Regions from separate parts of the Streptomyces sp. NPDC002499 genome, predicted to be linked through region 1. Evidence: predicted binding sites of a transcription regulator. Region 1 holds the regulator's gene; each other region holds the start of a gene.
The links. Region 1 encodes HspR, which represses chaperone genes until heat shock. Its sites were predicted from a motif close to TTGAGNNNNNNNNNCTCAA; they were not measured.
Positions count from the first base shown of each region.

Region 1 (7,053 bases):
GCGGTGCTGCTGAGCGTGCTGGCCGCCGCGCTGACCGGGTTCCTGATGCACAACTGGCATCCCGCGCGCGTGGCGCTCGGTGCGAGCGGGTCGCTGTTCACCGGGTTCGTGCTCGCCGCCGCGGCCGTGATCGCCCGCACCGGGCACGGGTTCGCGTCCAGTGCGGGGGTGCTGTTCGCGCTCACCGCCGTGGCGAGCGCCGACGTCGTCCTCGTACTGATGTCGCGGCGATTTGCCGGACGGCCGTTGCTGCGCGGCGGGCCCGACCATCTCGCGCACCGGCTGCGGCGGCTCGGACTGACCGCGCAGGGGGCCGCCGTGCTGCTCGGGCTCGGGGCGTTCTCCTCGGTGCTCGTCGGAGTGCTCGTGCACCTGGGATGGGTCGCGGAGTCCGGGGTGTTGTGGGTGGTGGCGGTGGCGCTGGTGGTCGTGTTCGCGCTGCTGCGGGTCTCTGTGTACGGTGCCAGACGGCCCGCGTCCGCGCAGGTCGGGGCCCGGTTGCGTGTAAGGAACGGATAAGAGTTGAGCCCCGGTGACTCAGGTCTGTTGACCGAGCGGCCGCCTTCATGCACACTTGAGCCTGTTCCACTCAAGTCAGCTGGAGGAAACCACCATGGCACGTGCGGTCGGCATCGACCTGGGCACGACTAACTCCGTCGTCAGCGTTCTGGAGGGCGGCGAGCCCACCGTCATCACCAACGCCGAGGGTGCCAGGACCACGCCGTCCGTCGTCGCCTTCGCGAAGAACGGCGAGGTGCTGGTCGGCGAGGTCGCCAAGCGTCAGGCGGTCACGAACGTCGACAGGACCATCCGCTCCGTGAAGCGCCACATGGGCACGGACTGGAAGATCGAGCTCGACGGGAAGCAGTTCAACCCGCAGCAGATGAGCGCCTTCATCCTGCAGAAGCTCAAGCGTGACGCCGAGTCCTACCTGGGCGAGAAGGTGACCGACGCGGTCATCACCGTCCCGGCGTACTTCAACGACTCCGAGCGTCAGGCGACCAAGGAGGCCGGCGAGATCGCGGGCCTGAACGTCCTGCGCATCGTCAACGAGCCCACCGCGGCGGCGCTGGCGTACGGCCTCGACAAGGACGACCAGACGATCCTCGTCTTCGACCTCGGTGGCGGCACCTTCGACGTGTCCCTCCTGGAGATCGGCGACGGCGTCGTCGAGGTGAAGGCCACCAACGGCGACAACCACCTCGGTGGTGACGACTGGGACCAGCGCGTCGTCGACTACCTGGTGAAGCAGTTCGCGTCCGGCCACGGTGTGGACCTGGGCAAGGACAAGATGGCCCTGCAGCGTCTCCGTGAGGCTGCCGAGAAGGCCAAGATCGAGCTGTCCAGCTCCACCGAGACCTCGATCAACCTGCCCTACATCACGGCGTCCGCCGAGGGCCCGCTGCACCTGGACGAGAAGCTCACCCGCGCCCAGTTCCAGCAGCTGACGGCCGACCTGCTGGAGCGCTGCAAGACGCCGTTCCACAACGTCATCAAGGACGCCGGCATCTCCATCAACGAGATCGACCACGTCGTCCTCGTCGGTGGCTCCACCCGTATGCCCGCCGTCGCCGAGATCGTCCGCGAGCTCACCGGCGGCAAGGACGCCAACAAGGGCGTCAACCCGGACGAGGTCGTCGCCATCGGCGCCGCCCTCCAGGCCGGTGTCCTCAAGGGTGAGGTCAAGGACGTCCTGCTCCTCGACGTGACCCCGCTGTCCCTCGGCATCGAGACCAAGGGAGGGATCATGACGAAGCTCATCGAGCGCAACACCACGATCCCGACCAAGCGTTCCGAGATCTTCACGACGGCCGAGGACAACCAGCCGTCCGTCCAGATCCAGGTCTACCAGGGCGAGCGCGAGATCGCGGCGTACAACAAGAAGCTCGGGATGTTCGAGCTCACCGGTCTGCCGCCGGCCCCGCGTGGCGTCCCGCAGATCGAGGTCGCCTTCGACATCGACGCCAACGGCATCATGCACGTGACCGCGAAGGACCTGGGCACGGGCAAGGAGCAGAAGATGACCGTCACCGGCGGCTCCTCGCTGCCGAAGGACGAGGTCGACCGGATGCGCCAGGAGGCCGAGAAGTACGCGGAGGAGGACCACGCCCGCCGCGAGTCCGCCGAGACCCGCAACCAGGGCGAGCAGCTCGTCTACCAGACCGAGAAGTTCCTCAAGGACAACGAGGACAAGGTCCCGGGCGACATCAAGACCGAGGTCGAGGCCTCCGTCGAGGAGCTGAAGGCCGCGCTCAAGGGCGAGGACACCGCCGAGATCCGCACCTCCACCGAGAAGGTCGCGGCCGTCTCGCAGAAGCTGGGCCAGGCCATGTACGCCGACGCCCAGGGTGCCCAGGCCGCCGGCGGCGCCTCCGCCGACGGCGGTGACGCCCCGAAGGCCGACGACGACGTCGTGGACGCGGAGATCGTGGACGACGAGCGCAAGGACGGTGCCGCGTGACGGAGGAGACCCCGGGCTTCGACGAGAAGCCCGACGTCCCCTCCGGCGCCACCCCCGAAGACGCCGAGCCGAAGGCCGCCTCCTCCACCACGGGGGAGGGGGCGGCCCCGGCCGGGGACGCAAGTCTGCAGATCGCCGGTCTGACGGCCCAGCTGGACCAGGTGCGCAAGGCGCTCGAGGAGCGCACCGCGGACCTCCAGCGGCTGCAGGCCGAATTCCAGAACTACCGCCGCCGCGTGGAGCGGGACCGGATCACGGTCAAGGAGATCGCCGTGGCGAACCTCCTGACCGAACTCCTGCCCGTGCTCGACGACATCGGCCGCGCGCGGGAACACGGCGAGTTCGTCGGCGGTTTCAAGTCCGTCGGGGAGTCGCTGGAGACCGTCGCGGCGAAGATGGGACTTCAGCAGTTCGGCAAGGAGGGCGAGCCCTTCGACCCGACCATCCACGAGGCCCTGATGCACTCGTACGCGCCGGACGTCACCGAGACGACCTGCGTGGCGATCCTGCAGCCCGGGTATCGCTTCGGCGAGCGCACCATCCGCCCCGCGCGGGTGGCCGTCGCCGAACCCCAGCCCGGGGCGCAGCCCGTCAAGGCCGAGGACGTCGAGGCCGATGACGAGAAGGACAACGGCCCTGAGGAGGGCTGACGTAGACACCGTACGAAAGGAGGGACGTCGAGGATGAGCACCAAGGACTTCATCGAGAAGGACTACTACAAGGTCCTCGGCGTCCCCAAGGACGCCACCGAGGCCGAGATCAAGAAGGCGTACCGGAAGCTCGCCCGCGAGTTCCACCCGGACGCCAACAAGGGCAACGCCAAGGCGGAGGAGCGCTTCAAGGAGATCTCCGAGGCGAACGACGTCCTCGGCGACCCCAAGAAGCGCAAGGAGTACGACGAAGCCCGCGCCCTCTTCGGCAACGGCGGCTACCGCCCGGGGCCGGGCGGCGCGGGCGGCGGCAACTTCAACTTCGACCTGGGCGACCTCTTCGGAGGCGGCGCCCAGGGCGGCGGCGGTGGCGGCCAGGGCGCCGGCGGTTTCGGCGGCGGCCTCGGCGACGTCTTCGGGGGCCTGTTCAACCGCGGCGGCGCGGGCACGACCCGTACCCAGCCGCGGCGCGGCCAGGACATCGACACCGAGGTCAGCCTCAGCTTCACCGAGGCGATCGAGGGGGCGACGGTCCCGCTGCGGATGTCCTCGCAGTCCCCCTGCAAGGCCTGTTCGGGCACCGGCGACGCGAACGGCAACCCCCGGGTGTGCCCGACCTGCGTCGGCACCGGCCAGGTGGCCCGGGGTTCGGGCGGCGGCTTCTCGCTCACCGACCCCTGCCCCGACTGCAAGGGCCGCGGCCTGATCGCCGAGACCCCCTGCGAGGTCTGCAAGGGCAGCGGCCGGGCCAAGTCCTCCAGGACCATGCAGGTCCGCATCCCCGCCGGGGTGGCGGACAGCCAGCGGATCCGGCTGCGCGGCAAGGGCGCACCGGGCGAGCGCGGTGGTCCGGCCGGCGACCTGTACGTCACCGTGCACGTCGACGCCCACCCGGTCTTCGGCCGCAGGGACGACAACCTCACGGTGACCGTGCCGGTGACGTTCTCCGAGGCGGCACTCGGCGGCGAGGTCAGGGTCCCCACCCTGGGCGGACCGCCGGTCACCCTGAAACTGCCGCCCGGCACGCCCAACGGCCGCACCATGCGCGCCCGCGGCAAGGGCGCGGTCCGCAAGGACGGCACCCGCGGGGACCTGCTGGTCACCGTCGAGGTGAGTGTTCCGAAGGACGTGACGGGGAAGGCTCGTGACGCACTGGAGGCGTACCGAGAGGCGACCGCGGGCGAGGACCCGCGGGCGGAGCTGTTCCAGGCCGCGAAGGGAGCTTGAGAGTGATGGACGGCCGTCGACGTAACCCTTATGAACTGACCGAGGAAACCCCGGTCTACGTCATCTCGGTGGCGGCCCAGCTCTCCGGCCTGCACCCGCAGACGCTGCGCCAGTACGACCGCCTCGGCCTGGTCTCCCCGGACCGCACGGCCGGGCGCGGTCGCCGCTACTCGGCCCGTGACATCGAACTGCTGCGCACCGTCCAGCAGTTGTCGCAGAACGAGGGCATCAACCTGGCCGGCATCAAGCGCATCATCGAGCTGGAGAACCAGGTCATCGCGCTCCAGCAGCGCGTCGCCGAGCTCCAGTCGGCGGTCGACGGCGCGGCGGCGGCGATGCAGCAGCGCGAGGCCGCGGTGCACGCCTCGTACCGACGCGACCTGGTGCCGTACCAGGAGGTGCAGCAGACCAGCGCGTTGGTGGTGTGGCGGCCGAAGCGGCAGCCCGAGTAGTCACCATCTGGCAGGAGAGGGGCCCGGAGATTTCTCCGGGCCCCTCTCGCATGCCGGCCCTGCTCGGGCACGTGCTCAGATCGCGGCTACGGCTCCAGGATCGCCCAGTCCGCCCCGGGTGCCGACTCCGTGCCGTCGGCGTACAGCGCGCTCACCCAGTAGTGGTGGGTGGTGCCGCGGGCGGCGGTGGTGTCGGCGTAGGAGCGGTCCGTGGTGGTCGCGAGCTTGTCGTACGCCTCGGTGGCCGGGTTCCAGCGGTAGACCTGGTAGCCCGTCGCCGAGTCGACCGTGTTCCACTCCAGGTCGACGCCCGAGTCGGACGCGGCCGCCGTCAGGCTGACCGGTGAGTCCTCCGGGGTCGCCACCGACGGGGTCAGGTCCAGCTCGTCGACGGTGACGGCGTACACGGGACCCGACGACCACCGGGTGGAGTTGCCCGCGGTGTCGACCGCGGCCACGAAGTAGCAGCGGTGGTCGCCGTCGGGCAGGGTCACGTCCGTGTAGCGCGAGGTGGACGGGGACAGCCACGCCCACTCCGACATGGAGCAGACCTGGTCCTCGCCCTCCTCGCCGAGGACCGTGCCCCGGTAGACCGCGTACCGGGCCAGGTCGGGCTCGGTGTTGTCGGCCCAGTCCAGCTCGATGCCGTACTCCGTGGCCGTCGCGGTCAGTCCGGTCACCGGGGCCGGCGCCTTGTCCGAGGCGAGCGGGGTGACGGTGACCGTCGCGGAGGGGAGGGAGACGGCGTGCGCCTGGTCCTCCGTCGTCACCGCGTAGTGGTACGTGGTGTCTTCCTCCGCCGCGTAGTCGCCGCAGCTGTACCGCCGTGACCCGTCGGCGCGTTCGCTGTACGTCGTGGTGCACGTCACCGGTGTGCCGGACGTGTTCACCGGCAGGGTCGTCGAGCGGTACACGTGGAAGGCGAGGACGCGTCCGTCCTCCGGCTTCGCCGTCCAGGACAGCAGCGCGGCGCCGATGTCCGCCGTCGCCGTGAGGTCGCGCGGCGCGGCGGGCGGCCGGTGCGCGCTCACGGTGTCGGTGTACGGGGAGAGATGACCGGAGCCGTCGACCGCGGCGACCTTGTAGGAGTACGTGGTGACGCGGTCGAGCGTGTCGTCGCCGAGGTGGTTCGAGTTGACGTCGGTGACCTTGTCGGCGCCGCCCGGATTGGTGCGCACCACCCGGTACTTGACCGCGCCCGGCACCGCCCGCCAGGACAGTTCGGCGGCGGTGTCCGTGACCGAGGAGGCGAGTCCGAAAGGCGCGGTCAGCGTGATGCTGGTGACCGACTGGTCGGCGGTACCGGCCGATTCGTTGCCCGCCTTGTCGTACGCGCGCACCTCGTAGTAGTAGCCGGCGCCCGTCGCGGGCGGGGTGTCCGTGTACGAGGTGCCGGTCGTGCCGGTCAGCCGCGTCCAGCTGGTGCTGTCCCGCAGCCGCCGGTAGACCCGGTAGCCCGCGAGGTCCATCTCGACGTTCTTGCCCCAGCTCAGCTTCGCCTTGTTGCTCGCGGTGTCGTACGACACCAGCGGGTCCTTCGGCGTGAGCGGCTTGACCTTGTCGACGGTGGCCGAAGTGCGGGGCGTGTACGTGAACTTGACCTTGGCGGCGCCGGTCCAGTTGACGTAGTCGATCCGCAGAGTGTGCTTGCCCTTCGGCACGGTCACGTTGGCAGTCTTGCCCACGGCCGTGGAGGTGTTCTTCCACAGGTCGATCTTGCGGACGCCGTCGACGTACACCCGGATCCCGTCGAGCCCGGAGGCGACGAGGGCGAAGGGCCCACCGGAGCCGAAGTCGCGGGTCACGCTCCAGCGCGCGGCGAAGTTGTCCTTCGGGAGGCCGGAGGCGGGGGCGCCGGTCCAGTTCTCGTCGATCGCGCTGTCGCAGGCGGTCTTCTTCGGGGTGCCCTTGAAGGTGGTGTTCGCGAACAACTGCCGCTTGTAGCCGGGGGAGTCGCAGGTCGTGGCGGCGGAGGCGGCCGGGGCGACGGCGGTGAGCAGGCCGCCCGCGGTCGCGACGACGACGGCGGAGGCGAGCGCGGAACGCATGGTCGGGTTCCTCATGTCACACCCCGCTCGGCAGGGTCACGGTGTAGTCGACGTTCGTGAAGGTCTCCGTGCCGTCGGCCGCGACGACCGAGGCGACGAAGTGGTGGGTGGTGCCCCTCGACGCGGTCCTGTCCGTGTAGTAGCTGGTGGTCGTCGCCAGGGGAACGTCGTTCAGGCGGACGTAGGTGCCCGACTCGCGGTCCCACCGGTACACG
Region 1 is NZ_JBSFXO010000006.1:142,487-149,539, reverse strand. Features, by position in the region: gene ACWD5F_RS17835 (MraY family glycosyltransferase) at 1-519, shown strand, start outside; gene dnaK (molecular chaperone DnaK) at 614-2,461, shown strand; gene grpE (nucleotide exchange factor GrpE) at 2,458-3,111, shown strand; gene dnaJ (molecular chaperone DnaJ) at 3,145-4,338, shown strand; gene ACWD5F_RS17815 (heat shock protein transcriptional repressor HspR) at 4,344-4,790, shown strand; gene ACWD5F_RS17810 (PA14 domain-containing protein) at 4,877-6,838, opposite strand; gene ACWD5F_RS17805 (PA14 domain-containing protein) at 6,855-7,053, opposite strand, start outside.

Region 2 (7,053 bases), on a different contig from region 1:
GGGTCGTGGCCCTTGCCAACGGCTGACACGGACAGCACAGCGGACAGGACAGCGGACAGGACATGAGACAGGGCGTAAGAAAAAGGCCCGGGCCTCCCTCACGGGACCCGGGCCTTCCCCTATCCGTTGGCGTCCGTCACGCCGCCACCGGAACCTCCGACTCCGTCTCCGCGCCGTTGGTGGCCGGCGACAGGGCCAGTTCCAGGACCTGGCGGACGTCGGTCACGGCGTGGACGTCGAGCTTGTCCAGGACCTCCGCGGGGACGTCGTCCAGATCGGGTTCGTTGCGCTTGGGGATGATGACGGTGGTGACGCCCGCCCGGTGCGCGGCCAGCAGCTTCTGCTTGACGCCGCCGATCGGGAGCACCCGGCCGGTCAGCGAGACCTCGCCCGTCATGGCCACGTCCGTGCGGACCAGGCGCCCCGACAGGAGCGACGCCAGGGCCGTCGTCATGGTGACGCCGGCGCTCGGGCCGTCCTTGGGGACCGCGCCCGCCGGGAAGTGGATGTGCACGCCGCGGTCCTTCAGGTCCGCGACCGGCAGTTCCAGTTCGGCTCCGTGCGAGCGCAGGAAGGACAGCGCGATCTGCGCCGACTCCTTCATCACGTCGCCCAGCTGACCGGTGAGGGTCAGGCCCGCCGCGCCCGTCTCCGGGTCCGCGAGGGACGCCTCGACGAACAGGACGTCTCCGCCGGCGCCGGTGACCGCGAGGCCGGTGGCGACACCCGGGACCGCCGTACGGCGCTCGGCCGGGTCCTGCGCCGACTCCGGGACGTGGTGCGGGCGGCCGATCAGGGCGCGCAGGTCCTCGTCCGTGACGGTGAACGGCAGCTTCCGCTCGCCGAGTTCGTGCTGTGCCGCGACCTTGCGGAGCAGCCGTGCGATGGAGCGCTCCAGGGTGCGGACGCCCGCCTCGCGCGTGTACTCGCCGGAGAGCTTGCGCAGGGCGCTCTCGTCGATGACCACCTCGTCCTCGTTCAGACCCGCCCGCTCCAGCTGGCGCGGGAGCAGGTGGTCGCGGGCGATGACGACCTTCTCGTCCTCGGTGTAGCCGTCGAGCCGGACCAGTTCCATCCGGTCCAGGAGGGCCTCCGGGATGGCTTCGAGCACGTTGGCCGTCGCCAGGAAGACCACGTCGCTCAGGTCGAGCTCGACCTCCAGGTAGTGGTCGCGGAAGGTGTGGTTCTGCGCCGGGTCCAGGACCTCCAGGAGGGCCGCCGCGGGGTCGCCGCGGAAGTCCGAGCCGACCTTGTCGATCTCGTCCAGCAGGACGACCGGGTTCATCGAACCGGCCTCCTTGATGGCCCGCACGATCCGGCCGGGCAGCGCGCCGACGTATGTACGCCGGTGACCGCGGACCTCCGCCTCGTCGCGGACGCCGCCGAGGGCGACGCGGACGAACTTGCGGCCCATGGCGTGCGCGACGGACTCGCCGAGCGAGGTCTTGCCGACGCCGGGCGGGCCGACGAGGGCCAGGACGGCACCGCCGCGCCGACCGCCGATGACACCCAGACCGCGGTCGGTACGGCGCTTGCGCACCGCCAGGTACTCGGTGATGCGCGCCTTCACGTCCTCCAGGCCGGAGTGCTCGGCGTCGAGGATCGCCTTGGCGCCCCGGATGTCGTACTCGTCCTCGGTCCGCTCGTTCCACGGCAGTTCGAGGACCGTGTCCAGCCAGGTGCGGATCCAGGAGCCCTCGGGGGACTGGTCACTGGACCGCTCCAGCTTCTCGACCTCCTTGAGCGCGGCCTCACGGACCTTCTCGGGCAGGTCGGCGGCCTCCACGCGGGCGCGGTAGTCGTCGGACTCCTCGCCCTCCTGCTCGCCGTTCAGATCGCGCAGCTCCTTGCGGACCGCCTCCAGCTGGCGGCGGAGCAGGAACTCGCGCTGCTGCTTGTCGACGCCCTCCTGGACGTCCTTGGCGATCGTCTCGGCCACGTCCTGCTCGGCGAGGTGGTCGCGCAGCTGCTGGGTGGCGAGCTTGAGGCGGGCGATCGGGTCGCTGGTCTCCAGCAGCTCGATCTTCTGATCGGTGGTGAGGAACGGCGAGTAACCGGAGTTGTCGGCGAGCTGGCCCACGTCGTCGATGGCCTGGACGCGGTCCACGACCTGCCAGGCGGCGCGCTTGCGCAGCCAGGCGGTGGCGAGCGCCTTGTACTCCTTCACAAGTTCGGTGACGTGACCGGGCAGCGGCTCGGGCACGGTCTCCTCGATCCGGGTGCCCTCGACCCACAGGGCGGCACCCGGTCCGGTGGTACCGGCGCCGATCCGGACCCTGCCGCGGGCGCGGATCAGGGCACCCGGGTCACCGTCGGCCAGCCGGCCGACCTGCTCCACGGTGCCGAGCACGCCGGTGCTCGGGTAGGTCCCGTCGATCCGTGGAACCAACAGCACCCGCGGCTTTCCGGGCTCGTTCCGGGCGGCTGCCTGCGCGGCCTCCACCGCGGCACGTACATCGGTGTCGTTCAGATCCAGCGGAACCACCATGCCGGGCAGCACGACCTCGCCGTCGAGCGGCAGCACGGGCAGGGTGAGCGGTGTGGACGTCGAAGCCATGATCTCCCCTTCGGCATTCAAGTTGAGCTATGCCGACTCAATGCGTGGGGCTCCGCCAATGTTCCCGGTCCACTGTTCGCTGTGAGCAAACCGGCGTTGAGCTGGGCGTTTCCGGGGGCCGCCGCCCCCGGACCCCCGCGCCGGCCCTGAAGGGGCCTTGTCCTCAAACGCCGGACGGGCTGGGTTTGTGCCGGGCTGCATTTGAGGGGTGTCGCCGATCCAGGATCACGTAATACCCTGATGGCCCGATCAATCCTTACCGGAGGATGTTGTGAACGACCTCGTACGCGCCTGGGTGAGCGGATGGGTTCTGTCGCGCGGGGCCGCGCCGCCCGTCGAGGAGCCGTGGGGGTGGAGCGTCGACGTGGGGCAGGTCGAGCAGGTCTCCCGGAGGGTGCTGGGGGACATCGGCGACGACGTCGAGGAGACCGTCGTACGGAAGGTGGCGGACTCCGTGACGGGGTACGGCGTCTGGCTGAAGGTGTTCACGGATCCGACGCTGGTACAGGGGTGGCTGGGCCCGGGGTGGTGGATCGACCCGAACCCGGGGTTCCTGATGTCCGTACCGCTGACCCGGGACGCACCGCCGGCCGCGCCGGACGGCTACCGGCTGCGCACCTGGACCCGCGGCCCCGTCACCCAGGCAGTGGTGACGGCCCCGGACGGCGCCCTGGCGGCCCGCGGACAGGTCGGCGTCAGCGGGCCGACGGCCGTGGTGGACAGGGTGGAGACGGCCCCGGCTCATCGCCGCAGGGGGTTGGGGGGCCTCGTAGTACGCACCCTTCAGGCGACCGCGGCCGAACAAGGCGCCCGGACCGGCGTCCTCGCGGGCACCCCCGACGGACGAGCACTGTACGAGCACCTCGGCTGGACCACCGCCGCCCTCCTGACCAGCGCCAAGTTCACGACCTAAGGGGCGCGGGGAACTGCGCGATCAGCCACGACGCGTCGGCAGCCGCCCGACAACAGCACGCGGCAGCCCAGTAGAGCGCCCAACGACCCGCCACCGGCGAACCACCGGCCACATCGCCAGCCCTATCGCGAGCGAGAACACGTGCCCCCAGTTCGTCAGGGGATCCGTGAACTCGATCAGGTCCTCGATCAGCATTCCGCCGAACAGCACCACCAACGGCCACCGCACCCACGGGGACACCAGTCCGGCCAGCGCCCCGACACACGTCGCGACGCCGAAGCTGATGCCGTAGTCCATCCGGTGCAGCGAGCTGTCCGGCAGGTGCCCGACCAGCACCGCGAGCCCCACCGGGACCTCCGTCGCGAGGGTCGCCAGGATGTGGCCGGTCAGGAAGACGACCGCCGTACGCGCCCCGCCTATCCGCCGCTCCAGCGCGGTGAGGACGAGCAGGAAGAGGACGGCGTACGGCGTGACGATCCCGCCCGCGATCCACAGTGCGCTGGTGAGCAGCACCAGCATCGGGGTCCGTACGAGGTGGGCCACGTCCGTGCTGGAGCCCTGGTGCAGGGCGTGCACAAGAGAGGGTGCCGCGTCGGCGACCAGGAGTGAGGTGAGGGCGAGGACGATCGCGAAGCCGAAGGTGAACGGTGTGCCGGTGGGGGTGGGGAGGAGACGCCAGACGCGCGGGACTCGAAGAGCCTTCGCCGGGGATATCGGTACCGGCGTCCCGTCCACATCACCGGTGGACGCGGCACAGCGGCTCCGCTGCCTCGGTACTCCGTCCAGCAGGCCGGAGGCCTTCGCGTCGGTCGGGGTGGCGGGTTCCACGGTGAGGCGCTCCTTCCGTTTCACCTCCAGCCTTCGACGCCCCCAGGGTCTCTGTCTATGACCGACGCCACGCGGGAGGCGATTCTCAGGAACCTCTCAGGCTTCCGGGACGTCCGCCGGTCACGGGTGGTCAACCGTTAATTCCCGTGGTCGTCAAGCCGAGTTCGTGCAGGATGGGCCGATGACCACCTTCTACGACAGCCCAGTGGTCCTGGACCGGCGCGAGGGGCCGTACGGCGAGGTCGTGCTGCGTCGGCACGGCGAGCTGTTGCAGATCATCGCCAACGGGTGCTTCCTGATGGACACCTCGGACGGCCGCTCGGAGCGGCTGCTGGTCGACGCGGCGCTCGGCGCGCTGGACGATCGGGAGCGGCCGGAGCTGCTGATCGGCGGGCTGGGCGTCGGCTTCTCGCTCGCACACGCGGCAGCGAACCCGCGCTGGGGGGCCATCACGGTCGTGGAGCGGGAGCACGCCGTCGTGGACTGGCATTTAGACGGGCCGTTGTCCGGTATTTCGACCAAGGCGGTCGCCGATCCGCGCACCCGGATCACCGAGACCGACCTGCTCGATCACGTCAATGAGACTTGCGCCACGTATGACGCGCTGTGCCTGGACATCGACAACGGTCCGGGCTGGACCGTCACCGAGGGCAATGACGGGCTCTACTCGGCGGCCGGACTCGCAGGCTGCGCAAGGGTTTTGAGGCCTGGTGGGGTGCTCGCGGTGTGGTCGGCGCAGCCCTCTCCGGAATTTGAAGGAACACTGCGGAATGCCGGGTTCCAACGGGTGCGTACCGAAGAGATCCCGGTTGCCCGGGGAGTTCCGGACGTCGTGCACCTCGCTGTCCGACCTGGATAGCCGTGGCACCGTTACTCCCCGTACCCTGCTGCCTTGGCGCGGATCATTCAAGCGTCAATCGCAAGCATGCTCAGGCATGGGCAGTCAACGGATCACCCCACGGATTCCGGAAAGCAACTCAGGGGCGGGCGATGGAGCAGACACACACCGCACACAGCAGCACGGCGACGACCCCGGGCGCACAGCGCCGGGTGCTGGTGGTCGAGGACGACCCGACCATCGTCGACGCTATCGCGGCCCGTCTGCGCGCCGAAGGTTTCGTCGTGCAGACCGCGGTCGACGGTCCGTCGGCCGTCGACACCGCCGAGGCCTGGCAGCCCGATCTGCTGATCCTCGACATCATGCTGCCCGGCTTCGACGGCCTGGAGGTCTGCCGCCGCGTGCAGGCCCAGCGCCCGGTGCCGGTGCTGATGCTGACCGCGCGCGACGACGAGACCGACATGCTGGTCGGGCTCGGGGTCGGCGCCGACGACTACATGACCAAGCCGTTCTCGATGCGCGAGCTGGCCGCGCGCGTGCACGTCCTGCTGCGCCGGGTGGAGCGGGCCGTGGTGGCCGCGTCCACCCCGCGCTCGGGCATCCTGCGCCTGGGCGAGCTGGAGATCGACCACGCGCAGCGCCGGGTGCGGGTGCGCAGTGAGGACGTGCACCTCACTCCCACCGAGTTCGACCTGCTGGTCTGCCTGGCCAACACCCCGCGCGCGGTGCTCTCCCGTGAGCAGTTGCTGGCCGAGGTGTGGGACTGGGCGGACGCCTCCGGCACCCGGACCGTCGACAGCCACATCAAGGCGCTGCGCCGGAAGATCGGCGCCGAGCGGATCCGCACGGTGCACGGTGTGGGCTACGCGCTGGAGACACCGACGCCATGAGCGACGGGCGGCCGACCGCACGGAGGAGCCCCGGGGAGGAACCCTGGGGCGGCGTACGCCCGTTCTCGATCAAGACCAAGCTCGGCGGTCTCGTCGTCATCTCGGTGCTGATCACCACCGGTCTGTCGATGATCGCGGTGCACACCAAGACGGAGCTCCGCTTCATCACGGTCTTCTCGATGATCGCCACACTGCTGATAACGCAGTTCGTGGCCCATTCCCTCACCGCCCCGCTGGACGACATGAACACGGTCGCCCGGTCCATCTCGCGCGGCGACTACACCCGCCGGGTGCGCGAGAACCGGCGCGACGAGCTCGGTGACCTGGCCCAGACGATCAACGTCATGGCCGACGAGCTGGAGGCCCAGGACCGGCAGCGCAAGGAGCTGGTGGCGAACGTCTCGCACGAGCTGCGCACGCCCATCGCCGGCCTGCGGGCGGTCCTGGAGAACATCGTCGACGGTGTCTCGCCCGCCGACCCCGAGACCATGCGCACGGCCCTGAAGCAGACGGAGCGCCTCGGGCGGCTGGTGGAGACGCTGCTCGACCTGTCCCGCCTGGACAACGGCGTCGTACCGCTGCGCAAGCGGCGTTTCGAGGTGTGGCCGTACCTCTCGGGCGTGCTGAAGGAGGCCAACATGGCCGTGCCCGCGCGCGCGGGCATCGCGTCGGGCTCCGGGAGTCACACCCGTACCGACGTCCATCTGCACCTCGACGTCTCGCCGCCGGAGCTGACCGCGCACGCGGACCCGGAGCGGATCCACCAGGTCGTGGCGAATCTCATCGACAACGCGGTCAAGCACAGCCCGGCGCACGGCCGGGTGGTCGTGAAGGCGCGGCGCGGGACGTTGCCGGAGTCGCTGGAGCTGGAGGTCCTCGACGAGGGTCCGGGCATCCCGCGCTCCGAGTGGCACCGGGTCTTCGAACGCTTCAACCGGGGCGGCGCGGGCACCTCCAAGGGCCCGGGCAGCGACGGGGGTACGGGACTGGGCCTGGCGATCGCCAGTTGGGCCGTGGATCTGCACGG
Region 2 is NZ_JBSFXO010000016.1:164,812-171,864, forward strand. Features, by position in the region: gene ACWD5F_RS39495 (lysozyme) at 1-26, shown strand, start outside; gene lon (endopeptidase La) at 137-2,557, opposite strand; gene ACWD5F_RS39505 (GNAT family N-acetyltransferase) at 2,829-3,470, shown strand; gene ACWD5F_RS39510 (rhomboid-like protein) at 3,492-4,298, opposite strand; gene ACWD5F_RS39515 (spermidine synthase) at 4,480-5,157, shown strand; gene ACWD5F_RS39520 (response regulator transcription factor) at 5,289-6,026, shown strand; gene ACWD5F_RS39525 (HAMP domain-containing sensor histidine kinase) at 6,023-7,053, shown strand, end outside.
Region 2: a site for HspR is predicted at 2,580-2,598, ahead of lon (endopeptidase La). Genes of this name have one in related genera too.

Region 3 (7,053 bases), on a different contig from region 1:
GGGAGCTCAACAAGCGCGGGGCGCTGAAGCTCAAGGCGGGCGGTCGTTTCCACAAGCTCGCCGGGATCTTCTCCAACCCCAGGCTGCCGGAGATCAAGGACTACTACGAGCCCTGGACCTACGACTACAGGAACCTCACCGACGCCCCGCTCGGCGACGACTACCCGGTGGCCCGCCCGGTCTCCCAGCTCGACGGCAAGCCGATGAAGATCGAGTGGTCCTCGAACTGGGACGACAACCTCGCGGGCGCCCCCGCCTACGGCGACCTCGACCCGATGGTCGAGCGCACCCGCCAACAGGTCGCGGACAAGGTGAGGTTCGAGTTCGAGCAGACCTTCATGTTCTATCTGCCGCGCATCTGCGAGCACTGCCTCAACCCGGCGTGCGTGGCGTCCTGTCCGTCCGGCGCGATGTACAAGCGGGCCGAGGACGGGATCGTCCTGGTCGACCAGGACCAGTGCCGTGGCTGGCGGATGTGCGTGACGGGCTGCCCGTACAAGAAGGTGTACTTCAACCACCGCACCGGCAAGGCCGAGAAGTGCACGCTCTGCTATCCGCGCCTCGAAGTGGGCCTGCCCACCGTGTGCTCGGAGACGTGCGTGGGCCGGCTGCGCTATCTCGGGGTCGTCCTCTACGACGCCGACAAGGTGACGGCCGCGGCTTCGGTGCGGGACGAAAAGGCCTTGTACGAGGCCCAGTTGGACGTGTTCCTCGACCCCGACGACCACGCGGTGCAGCGGGCGTGCGAGGAGGCGGGCATCCCGTACGACTGGATGGAGGCGGCCCGCCGCTCCCCCGTGCGGGCGCTGATCAGCACGTACAAGGTCGCGCTGCCGCTGCATCCCGAGTACCGCACCATGCCGATGGTCTGGTACATCCCGCCGCTGTCGCCCGTGGTCGACGCGCTGTCGGAGACCGGGCACGACGGCGAGGACGCGCAGAACCTGTTCGGGGCCATCGAGACCCTCCGCATCCCCCTCGAATACCTGGCGGAACTGTTCACCGCCGGTGACGTCGGCCCGGTCCGCGCCTCGCTGGAGAAGCTCGCCGCGATGCGCTCCCACATGCGGGCGATCAACCTCGGCGAGGAACCGGACCCGGAGGTCACGGCGGCCGTCGGCATGGAACCCGCCGAGATCGAGGCGATGTACCGGCTGCTGGCGATCGCCAAGTACGAGGACCGGTACGTGATTCCGACGGCGGCGGTCGGGGACGCGCGCCGCCTCGAGGAGTCCGCGCTGCCCGACGAGTGCAGTCTCGACCACGCGGACGGTCCCGGGATGGGCGGCGACGGGCCGTTCGGTCAGGACTCGGGGCGCAAGCTGCTGCCGATCGTGTCCGTGGAGACCTTCCACGCGCTGCGCGACCGCCAGACCGCGGACCACCCGGACCGGCCGGACCACGACGCGAAGGATGCCTGATGCCCTCGGACGCTGTGCTGTACCAGGCGGCCGCGCTCTGCCTGACCTACCCCGACGACGACTTCCGCGCCCGGCTCCCCCTGCTGCGCGAAGCCGCCCCGCAACTACGGGAGTTCGTCGACCACGCGGCCCTCACCCCACCGCAGGAGCTGGCCGCGCACTACGTCCAGGTCTTCGACTTCAAGAACCGGCACAGCCTGTATCTGAGCTGGTGGCACGACGGCGACACCCGGCGGCGCGGGATGTCCCTGGTCCGCTTCAAGGAGCTGTACCGCGCTCACGAGCTGGAGTTCACCGGCGAGGAGCTGCCGGACTTCCTGCCGGCGGTCCTGGAGTTCACGTCCCGCACCGGCAACCTCGAACTCCTCTCCGAGTACCGCGCCGCCCTGGACCAACTCCGCGCCCGCCTAGCCGACTTCGGCACGCCCTACGCGTCCGTCCTGGACGCCGTCTGTGCCACCCTGCCGCCCGCACCCACCGAGGCACGCCGATGAGTACGTTCCTGTGGGGCGCCCTGCCCTATCTCGCCTTCGTCCTGCTGGTCGCCGGCCTGTTCTGGCGCCACCGCTACGACAAGTTCGGCTGGACAACACGCTCTTCGCAGGTCTACGAGTCGAGGCTCCTGAACATCGCCTCCCCCGCCTTCCACTACGGCATCCTGTTCGTCCTCGCCGGCCATCTGGTGGGTCTGTTCGTCCCCGAGTCATGGACCCACGCGGCCGGTATCAGCGAGCACGTCTACCATCTGCTCTCGCTCTACGGCGGCACCGCGGCCGGTGCCCTCACGGTCGCCGGCATCCTGCTCCTGCTCTACCGCCGCCGCACCAACGCCCCCGTGTTCCGGGCGACCACGGTCAACGACAAGCTCATGTACGTCGTGCTGCTCGCGGCGATCGCGATGGGCATGGTGGCGAAACTGACCCACGCCTCCGGCGACGGCTACGACTACCGCCAGTCCATCGCCCCTTGGGCCCGCAGCCTGTTCACCCTCCAGCCGAGGACGGAGCTGATGGCGGGCGTGCCGGTGCTGTACCAGATCCACGCCGTCATCGGCATGACACTGATCGCGCTGGTGCCGTACACCCGCCTGGTCCACATGTTCAGCGCGCCGGTCCAGTACCTGTTCCGCCCGTACGTGGTCTACCGCAGCCGCGACCCCAGACAGTTGGGGCCGCGGCCGGAGCGTAGGGGGTGGGAGAAGACCGGTTCCTAGGGGTGGCTAGGCCGCACCGCCCTTCGTGTCCCGGTCGTCGTCGACGATCTCCGCGTCCACCACTCCCTCGTCGTCCTGCGGTGAGGTGTCCTGCTCGGTACCGGTGCCACCGCCGTCGGCGCCGTCCGTCGGAGGCCGGTCGGCCTGCGCGTACATCGCCTGGCCCATCTGCTGGCTGACGGAGGCGAGTTTCTCCACGCCCGTGCGCAACGCGGCCGTGTCGGCGTCCTGTTCCAGCAGTTCCTTCAGCTCCGTGGCCGCGGCCTCGACCTCGGACCTGGTCTCGGCCGGGATGCGCTCCTCGTTGTCGCGGACGAACTTCTCGGTCTGGTAGACGAGTTGCTCGGCCTGGTTGCGGGTCTCGGCGGCCTCCCGGCGCTTGCGGTCCTCGTCGGCGTACTGCTCCGCCTCCCGCATCATGCGGTCGATGTCGTTCTTCGGGAGCGCCGAGCCACCGGTGACCGTCATCTTCTGTTCGCGACCCGTGGCGAGGTCTTTCGCCGACACGTGCATGATTCCGTTGGCGTCGATGTCGAAGGCGACCTCGATCTGCGGCACCCCGCGCGGGGCGGGCGGCAGCCCGGTGAGGTCGAAGACGCCCAACTTCTTGTTGTACGCGGCGATTTCGCGTTCGCCCTGGTAGACCTGGATGCCGACCGAGGGCTGGTTGTCGGCGGCGGTCGTGAAGATCTCCGAACGCCGGGTCGGGATCGTGGTGTTGCGCTCGATCAGCTTGGTCATGATGCCGCCCTTGGTCTCGATGCCGAGGGACAGCGGGGTGACGTCGAGCAGCAGGACGTCCTTGACGTCGCCGCGGATGACGCCCGCCTGGAGGGCCGCGCCGACGGCGACGACCTCGTCGGGGTTGACGCCCTTGTGCGGGTCCTTGCCGGTGAGTTCCTTGACCAGGTCGGTGACCGCGGGCATACGGGTCGAGCCGCCGACCAGGATGACGTGGTCGATCGCCGCGAGCGGCACGTTCGCGTCCTTGATCGCCTGGTGGAAGGGCGTCTTGCAGCGGTCGAGGAGATCGGCGGTCAGCTCCTGGAACTGCGCCCGGGTCATCTTCTCGTCGAGGTGCAGCGGCCCGGCCGCGGAGGCCGTGATGTAGGGCAGGTTGATGGTGGTCTCGGTCGAACTGGACAGCTCGATCTTGGCCTTCTCGGCGCCCTCGCGCAGCCGTTGCAGGGCCATCTTGTCGGTGCCGAGGTCGATGCCCTGCTGCCCCTTGAACTTCTTGACCAGGTACTCGACGACCCGCTGGTCCCAGTCGTCACCGCCCAAGTGGGTGTCGCCGTTGGTCGCCTTGACCTCGATGACTCCGTCGCCGATCTCCAGCAACGACACGTCGAAGGTGCCGCCGCCGAGGTCGAAGACCAGCACGGTCTGCTCCTCGCCCCGGTCCAGACCGTAGGCGAGCGCGGCGGCCGTCGGCTCGTTGATGATCCGCAGCACCTTCAGGCCCGCGACCTCCCCGGCCTCCTTGGTGGCCTGCCGCTGCGAGTCGTCGAAGTACGCCGGTACGGTGATCACCGCGTCCGTGACGTCCTCACCGAGGTAGGCCTCGGCGTCCCGCTTCAGCTTCTGCAGCACCCGGGCGGACAACTCCTGCGCCCGGTAGCGGGTCCCGTCGATCGAACCCTCCGAGGGGAAACGCCACTCCGCGTCACCCATGTACCGCTTCACCGAGCGCGCGGTGCGCTCCACGTTCGTCACGGCCTGCCGCTTGGCGACCTCGCCGACCAGCACCTCCCCGTTCTTGGCGAAGGCCACCACCGACGGTGTGGTCCTGGCTCCCTCCGCGTTGGCGACGACGGTGGGTTCGCCGCCCTCAAGGACGGCGACCACCGAGTTCGTGGTCCCCAGATCGATCCCGACCGCACGTGCCATTTCGGTCCCCTTCCGCCAGGGCACTTCCCCGACTACAGCACAAAACTTGAGTGCGCTGTTGTCAATGCCGCCTACCCGGAAACGACGATGCCGCGCCCCCGATCGGGGAACGCGGCACCGAAGAAGTGACCAGGCCTACGGGGTCAGGCGAGCTTGGCCGACAGCGTGATGGTCGTGCCGGTGAGCGCCTGGCTGACCGGGCAGTTCTTCTTGGCGTCCTCGGCGGCGGCGACGAAGGCCTCGTCGTCGATGCCGGGAACGGTGCCCTCGACCGTGAGGTGGATGCCGGTGATGCCCTCACCCGGCTGGAAGTTCACGTCGGCCGAGGTGACGAGCTTGGTGGGCGGGGTGCCGGCGCCGTTGAGGGCGTGCGACAGCGCCATGGAGAAGCAGCTGGAGTGCGCGGCGGCGATCAGCTCTTCCGGGCTGGTCTTGCCGTTGGCGTCCTGAGAGCGCGAAGCCCACGTGACCGGCTGCGCCTCGATGGCACCGGAGGAGTCGAAGTTCACGACACCTTGGCCCTCGATCAGGTTGCCTTCCCAGACGGTGTGTGCGGAGCGCGTGGTTGCCACGATTGTTCCTTTCGGGTGGGGCCCCGGGCGGGGCCCGTATCCGGGTGCCAGGACACCATCCGATCACACCTTCTGCCGGTGCACCCACATGACCGGCACGACGGTCGTCCACGCCGTGAGGTCAGCGCACCCGGAACACCGGCCCCCGCGCGCTGAACGGCAGTCGAGCGCCCTGCGGGATCAGGTACGCGTGCTCGCGCCGCACCCGCAGGACGTCGCACCAGCCGTCGGTGATGACCAGGATCGGGGTGCCGCGCGGGAAGTCGTCCGCGCGGTGCAGGAGATCGATGCCCGGCTGGAGGACCGTACCGCCGCGGCCGTGCACCCGGACCCGGCCGGCGATCTCCGTCACCGGCACGAACCCGGCGTCGTGCGCGGCCGCGTCGCAGAAGACGACGCGGGCGGCCGGTACGTCACGGGCCTCGGCGTACGAGGCGATCGCGCCGAGCGCCTTGCCGAGCAGGACGCGGTCCATCGAGCCGGAGGTGTCGAGGACCACGCCGAAGGTGCAGCGGGCGATCTCCTCGGGCGGGAAATAGCGGCCCGCGCGCGGGATGTCGGGGGTGGAGGACTGGCGGCGCGAGGGACGGGCGTAGGAGCGCACCGGTTCCGGGCGGGGCACGAACTCGTCGAACCAGCGGGCCAGTTGGGCGTCCCAGGGCAGCGGCGGGTGGCTGAGGGCGCGGATCTCCTCGATCAGGCCGCCGGGCAGGTAGCCGCGCTCCTGCTGCTGGTGCAGGTCGAGGCCCTGGCACAGGCCCCGCCGGTAGAACTCGTCGAGGTCGACGTAGTCGCCGGGCGGGCCCAGCGGGGTGCCGAGCACGTCGCCGACGCCCTTGCCGCGCAGGGTGGCCAGGCGGCGCATGCGGCGCAGGTCGCCGGCGATCCGGTCGTAGACCTCCTCGGCGGACAGACCCGTCAACTCGCGGTCGTACAGCAGGCCTTCGGGCATCGTGCCGACCTGCATCTCGCTCAGCCAGCCGTTGACGACGTAGTCGCAGGCGATGTTGAAGAGGTAGGGGTCACGGGTGCCGCAGCGGTCGCCGTGGCGCAGGGCGGCGTGCAGCATCTCGTGGCCGAGGATGAAGCGCCACTCCTCGTCGTCGAAGGTCCGCAGCGGGTTGACGTAGATCTCGCCGGCCTCGGTGTTGACGGCGGCCACCGCGATGCCGTGGGCGCGGGCGAGTTCGGCGTCGGCGACCAGCTTGATGCCGGCCGCGATGCCGCCGAGCAGCGGGTAGGAGGAGACGAACCAGCTCAACGCCCGCTGCCAGGGCCGCAGTTCGGCGATCTGCCCGGTCAGGGAGTCGCGTCGGCCGCCCGCCATGTCCATCGCCGCCGACACGGTCCGGGTCAGCGCGGTGGCGAACGCCAGCTGCCAGTCCGGGGGTTGACCCAGCCAGCCGTGCCAGGGCAGGAGCAGCTGGTCGGGCTCGCCGTCCGCCGTACCGCAGTGCTCGTACGCGGCCGGCAGGCCGTCCCGCCGCCAGCGCGCGGCGAGTTGCTCCTCGTCGCCGTCGGGGTAGGCGGTGGGCAGCTCCTCGGGGGTCCTGCCGATGGTGAAGCCGAGCAGGAAGCGGTTGACGACGACGCAGCGCGCGGCGAGGTCGAAGCGGTCCGGCTGGGTGCGCTCGCCCTTGACGGCCGGTACGTGTCCGAAGCCGAGGTGGAGCACGGCGTGCGCCACCGCCCAGGCCCAGTCGGCCGGTTCGGCCAGGCGTTGCGGGTGGGCGTGCAGGTCGCCGTCGGAGTCGACGCGCACGAGGCCGTCCCGGGGCGCGAGCCGGCAGTCCTCGTGCCGGCAGACGTTGAACTCCACCGCCGCCAGCGCCGGGTTGGCCCCGACCAGCCGCATCCCCGCGGCGAAGGCCTCGGCCGCCAGATCCCGCTTCTTCTCGCCCTTGGTCCGGGCCCGGCTCACCGCCGCGCCTCCACCAGGCGCGGCATGTCCCGGGCC
Region 3 is NZ_JBSFXO010000011.1:319,389-326,441, reverse strand. Features, by position in the region: gene narH (nitrate reductase subunit beta) at 1-1,421, shown strand, start outside; gene narJ (nitrate reductase molybdenum cofactor assembly chaperone) at 1,421-1,915, shown strand; gene narI (respiratory nitrate reductase subunit gamma) at 1,912-2,634, shown strand; gene dnaK (molecular chaperone DnaK) at 2,641-4,524, opposite strand; gene ACWD5F_RS31065 (OsmC family protein) at 4,668-5,096, opposite strand; gene ACWD5F_RS31060 (vWA domain-containing protein) at 5,218-6,951, opposite strand; gene ACWD5F_RS31055 (ATP-binding protein) at 7,014-7,053, opposite strand, start outside.
Region 3: a site for HspR is predicted at 4,571-4,589, ahead of dnaK (molecular chaperone DnaK). Genes of this name have one in related genera too.